2 linked regions of the Ammoniphilus sp. CFH 90114 genome follow. The protein of the gene in region 2 interacts with the protein of the main gene of each other region in a pairwise test. Links are inferred from orthologs where the notes say so. Each region holds a gene or a part of one and is shown on either strand. Other genes may lie near its edges.

The links. The genes of interacting proteins can lie anywhere in the genome.
Region 1: the proteins of EIZ39_RS02095 (region 2) and EIZ39_RS00615 interact in binary tests that used the Bacillus subtilis proteins (3 or more experiments, as listed by UniProt). The link is inferred for Ammoniphilus sp. CFH 90114 from one-to-one orthologs.

The regions. Positions count from the first base shown.
Region 1 is NZ_SDLI01000001.1:124,286-127,283, reverse strand. The notes cover bases 7-2,995. They hold EIZ39_RS00615 (post-transcriptional regulator), read right to left. Parts: upstream 1,631-2,995; coding sequence 1,382-1,630; downstream 7-1,381. Other genes in these bases: spoVB (stage V sporulation protein B), read left to right, coding at 1,791-2,995. In the rest of the region: more of spoVB, read left to right, coding at 2,996-2,998. UniProt on the Bacillus subtilis protein: Required for post-transcription initiation control of the comE operon. Promotes the accumulation of its target comE mRNA to septal and polar sites.
Region 2 is NZ_SDLI01000001.1:385,894-388,769, reverse strand. Bases 9-2,875 are described here. They hold EIZ39_RS02095 (DivIVA domain-containing protein), read right to left. Parts: upstream 1,755-2,875; coding sequence 1,263-1,754; downstream 9-1,262. Other genes in these bases: EIZ39_RS02085 (YggT family protein), read right to left, coding at 2,570-2,839; EIZ39_RS02090 (YlmH family RNA-binding protein), read right to left, coding at 1,777-2,556; ileS (isoleucine--tRNA ligase), read right to left, coding at 9-1,070. Also shown: more of ileS, read right to left, coding at 1-8. UniProt on the Bacillus subtilis protein: May act as a pilot protein, directing MinCD to the polar septation sites or by inhibiting MinCD at the midcell site of division. Required for polar localization of the chromosome during sporulation.

The DNA of each region.
Region 1 (2,998 bases), 260 kb from region 2 along the record:
TACCAAGGCTTACGTAAGGCATTGGAGCGTACCCAGATGGCCAACAATAAGCGAGTTCCGAACACTGCTGTAATTATCGTAAGAACGATACCGATCATAAGAGTAACAGCAAATCCTTGAACAGCGCTTGTCCCGAAATAGAACATGACTGCCCCTGCTATCATAGTCGTAATATTGGCATCTAAGATCGTAGACAGAGAACGTCTCTGACCCGCACGAACGGCAGAAAGAAGCGTCTTGCCTGATCGAAGTTCTTCTTTAATACGTTCATAGGTAATAATATTGGCATCTACTGCCATACCTACTGTCAAAATAAAAGCAGCAATACCTGGTAAAGTTAATGTTGCATTCAATAGGTTCTGTACGAGAAGCAACAGATACATATATGCGATTAGAGTTATAATAGCGATAACGCCTGGCCAACGATAGTAGAAAAACATAAAGGCAAAAATTAACGCCACACCAATTCCGCTGGCATAAATTCCTTTTTCCAGAGATTCTTGACCCAGTTTGGCTCCAACGCTATTGGAATATAGCTCCTTCATCTCAACAGGAAGGGCTCCAGCGTTTAAAATAGCTGAAAGTTCAGTGGCTTCCTGTACCGTATAGTTTCCAGTGATAGAAGCTACTCCTCCAGAAATAACACTTTGAACGACAGGGCTAGTAAGAACATCTTCATCCAACACAATACTGATTGGCTTACCTAAGTGTTCTTCTGTAATTTGTCTAAATTGCTCTGCATCTTTTAATTTAAGGGCAATATAAGGGCGTTTCACTTCATCATACTGAACAGAGGCACCGCCTTCCGCCAGATCATTACCTGTCATTAATTCTTCCCCAGTCATACTTACAAAAGAAAGTTTGGCAGGGGTCCCTAGAAGTCTACGAGCGTCCTCCTGGTTCGTCACTCCTGCAAGCTTAACACGGATTCGGTCATTCCCTTCAATAGAAACTTCGGGTTCCGATACTCCAATAATATTAATTCTTTTCATAATAGCGGATACTGTATCCGTCAATGTATCCTTGTTTAATTCTTGTCCTTCCTGTATCGGCTTTACCTCATACAGAATCTCAAACCCTCCACGAAGATCAAGTCCGAGGGTAACCCCTTTGACTACTCCTGTTGCGGTTGCACCGATGATGCCGAAGGTCAACCCTACTACTAGAAGAAAGGCTATAATCCGGCTCCATTTTATCATGAGCGTTGTTTTCCTCCTTTAACTTGTTGCCTGTGTTAGCGTAATACACAGGCTTGTCCTGTCTGAAGCTATTTCTCTCCAATAGTGCTATTATACGCATCGCTTCAAATGCATGTCAATTCAGGTCATTAAATCTCAAATTAGGCAGAAAAAAGAAGAGCAACCCTAGGGCTGCTCCTCCTTTACTCAAATTCTCCCCGGTAAACTTTCATCGTCATCCAATTCATAAATTTTGTCACTTTCAGGGACAAGATATCGTTAACAATGCGATGGATGAGAGGAATTTCTTTCTTATACGCACTCGATACGCACTCCCATATCTCTTCTGGTGTCACGTTTTCATAACCTAACATTTGAAATTCTTCAGCCTTACTCCTGCATACTTGCGACATTTGTTTTTTTAAGTCTTCTAATGTTAACGAATTCTCCATTTTTCGTGACCTCTCCCTAAAAGGATCTTTTTTTATGACAAGAAGAACAAGTTATATATTTATTCAACATTCAAGTCATGTCCTATTTGTACATGCATATCTATTTTATGTAAGCAGAAAAAATTGGTGCTATTTAAGCCACAGAAAGGAAATCAGGGTAATGCCCACGAAAAAGCAAACCTTTTTACAAGGGACTCTCATACTTGTTGCAGCCGGATTATTGACTAAATTACTTGGATTCATTAATCGCATCTTCCTGTCACGGATCATCGGAGCAGAGGGTATGGGATTATATCAAATGGCTGTACCCACTTTATATCTTGTCATTACCTTAACCCAGTTCGGTTTACCTATTGCTATCTCTAAATTGGTCGCCGAAGCCACCGCTCAGAATGATCACAAAAAGGTTAAGGCTATTCTTAAGATTTCTCTATTTCTCGTAACGATTCTTAGCGTTATCTTTACAACAGCCATGATTCTCGGGGCACCTATGATTTCTCGATACTTATTAACTGATACTAGGGCCTATTACTCCCTCATTGGGATTGCCCCCATTGTACCAATAGTCGCTATCTCCTCTGTTATTCGAGGATACTTCCAAGGAAAACAAAACATGACTCCTACGGCAAGTTCTCAAATTATTGAGCAAGTAATAAGAATATTTACCGTTCTCCTACTTGCGTCCTACTTCCTACCGATGGGTGTGGAGTATGCGGCCGCTGCGGCTATGGTAGGAGTCGTTATTGGCGAGTTTGCAGGAATGATCGCCCTCGTCATGCACTTCAGGGGGACTAAGATGAGACAGATCTGGGCCGGTTCTAGGCTCAACCAAGCAATTAAACGTCATGCAGAAACCTGGAAGGGACTTCTTCGGATTGCTCTACCGGTGACTTCTGGACGGTTAATCGGTTCCTTAACCTTCTGGATCGAACCGATCATTGTAGCACAAAGCCTTGCCATTGCGGGTCTGGCAACCGCTGCAGCAACCACCTACTATGGGCAACTGCAAGGAATGGCCATTCCTCTGCTTACCTTCCCTACTTTCTTTACTTATTCTCTTGCGGTATCCCTTGTTCCTGCTGTGGCTGAAGCTCATGCTCAAAAAAATTGGGCGATGGTCCATCGACGAATCCATCAGTCCCTGCGCCTTGCTCTTGTTATTGGGGCCCCCTTCACTGTCATTCTTTATATTTTTGCCGAGCCGCTATCTGAAGTGATCTATGGGTCTGCAGAAGTAGGAAGTATCATGAAGCTCATGGTCCCATTTTGCCTCTTTCTTTATTTTCAAGGGCCTTTAGCCGCCACTTTGCAAGGATTGGATTATGCTCAAGTAGCCATGAAGAATTCGATATACGGAGCGATACTTAA
Region 2 (2,876 bases):
TCCTTCGTAAAGTTACCTTTATCATCAACTGGGCAGAGAACAGCCAGCCCATACTTCTGTCCTAAATTAAAGTCTTCTTCACCATGTCCAGGTGCTGTGTGTACACAACCGGTCCCTGCATCCAAGGTAACATGGTCTCCAAGCAATAATGGAGAAGTACGGTCATAGAATGGATGATGACAAACAACACCCTCCAACTCTTCACCCTTAAAGGTTTTTACTACCGTATACTCTTCCCATCCTACCGTTTTCGCTACCGCTTCAACTAAACCAGAAGCCAGTACCAATTGTTCACCTGCTGCTTCGACAACCGCATATTCCAGTTCTGGGTTAATGGCAATAGCAAGATTCGCAGGAATCGTCCATGGTGTGGTCGTCCAGATGACCACCTTCATATTCTCTTCTAGCTTTCCTTTTCCATCCACTACCGGGAATTTAACATAAATGGAAGCGGAACGCTTATCTTGGTACTCAATTTCAGCTTCAGCTAAAGCCGTTTCAGATGAAGGGGACCAGTATACAGCTTTTAACCCTTTATAGATATAGCCTTTTTTGGCCATTTCACCAAAGACACGAATCTGTCTTGCTTCGTATTCTGGCTTTAATGTAATATATGGATTCTGCCAGTCTCCTCTAACACCCAAGCGCATAAACTGTCCACGCTGCCTGTCAATATAGGAGTAAGCATACTCCGCACAACGCTCTCTGAATTCTGCTGTCCCTACCTTATGACGGTCAATTTTTTCATTCTTAATGATGGCATGCTCAATAGGCAAGCCGTGCGTATCCCAACCTGGAACATAAGGTGCATCAAATCCGTTCATGGACTTGTATCGGACAATCATATCCTTTATCACTTTATTTAAAGCATGTCCAATATGAATATCTCCGTTGGCATATGGAGGCCCATCATGAAGGATAAACTTAGGTCTGCCGGCTGTCCGTTCCTGCACTTTACTATAAATATCTATTTCATCCCACCAAGCCTGCATCTCAGGCTCACGAGTAGGCAGATTTCCACGCATGGGAAAATCTGTCTTGGGTAAATTCAGTGTCTTACTATAATCCATACCGGCTTCACTCCTACAAAAAGTTGATATCTACATTATTGTAGAAAAAATAAGGAATTAGACAAACATTACTAAACATAAGTCATAGACGAGCAAAAGCCTTCTTCATTCCATGAAGAAGGCTCCTGCTTTTGGTTAACAGGAGAAAAAGATTTAGACAATTATAACTCTAATCCTACTCCAGTTCAAGTCTTACTCTTTTTCCGAAATAAGTTCTTCTTCTATTTTCTCGAACCTTTCCCAGTCCCCGCTATCTAGCATCTCTAACTGTGCTTCTAACAAGCTGCGGAATCGGATACGGTAAACGGCCGCTTTTTTCTTTAATTCCTCTATCTCCATTACTACTTTTCGAGATTTTGATAATGCTTCATTAATAATTCGATCCGCATTTTTCTCAGCTTCCTTGATAATCAGTTGCGATTCTTTCCGAGCATTATTTTTTACTTCTTCAGCCGTTTCTTGAGCAACGAGAATGGACTTACTCAAGGTTTCTTCTATATTCGTGAAATGATTTAAGCGCTCCGTAATGGCACCTACTTTTTCTTCTAATTCGCGCTTTTCTTTAATTAAGATCTCCATATCTTTAATAATTTGATCCAGAAACTCGTTTACTTCATCTTCATCATACCCACGAAAGGCTTTACTAAATTCCTTATTATGAATATCTAATGGAGTCAATGCCACCTCGTACACCTCCGCAAAAGTTTCAATTCAAAAGCAGACCAATTTCTAATCGTATATTTCCTTTTCGTGTCATTCCTTCTTCTTTCAACACCTTAAACCTTCCATAACCTCTTAAAGATACGATGTCACCTTCTCTAATCTGGAAGGAAGGGCTATCTACTACCATCCAATTCACCTTCAGATGACCTGCACGGATCGGAGGAAGGATCTTAGATCGGGAGAGGCGAAACACGTCACCAGCTACTACATCCGCTCGCGTAGATGAAACAGTGAGATGAGTCGCCTTCCATTCTTCAATGAGTGGAGTAATCTCACCCAGCCTTATCTGTTCTAAGGATACGGATAACCGATGGACTTGGTTTAATTGCAATCGAACATAATCAGCAATCTCTGCAGCTACAATAAGCTGGGCGGAGTCAGAATGAACAAGAATATCTCCATACTTGTCCCGTTTCAATCCAATCCCTGTCAATGAACCCAAGAAGTCCTTATGTTTCAATTGACCAAAACCTGGGGATGGACTTGTTACTTCAAAAGCCACTAGGGAGTAATCTTCTTCCTCTGGCAACCAGTAGTCCTGATGAATCAAGACTCGGCACCTCTCCGCAGAAGCATAACCACCAAAAGAAGATAACGTTAGATTCTGAAATCGGCTAGACAAGTTCCGTAGAATATATATCTGCCTGGGATCCAAAAAATCCGTACGACGGTGATGGTGTTGCTGGTCTACTTGTTCTAGCCAATCTATTGCTCGTTCGATGAAGGGTCTTTCTTCTGGCCTAAAATGCTCATACAAACTCATTTTTGTTAAGTCCTTACGTTAATAATAGATATAGAAGGTAAATCATTCCCTCTTCTGCGAAATACAAAGTAAAAAGTGCTACGATGGGGGAAATATCCAACATTCCGATAGGTGGAATAATCTGTTTAAATGGACGCAAGTAAGGCTCTACGACCCTGCTCAGAAAATCTCCTAAAGCTGAATCTCTCAATTGTGGTATCCAGGACATAAGAATGTATCCGAAAATCATAAATGTGTAGATTTGCAACGCAAAGCGTATGACCGTTTCCAACGTTTCTACCAACGGCTTCACCCCTATAAATATACTTCTCTATCAGTAT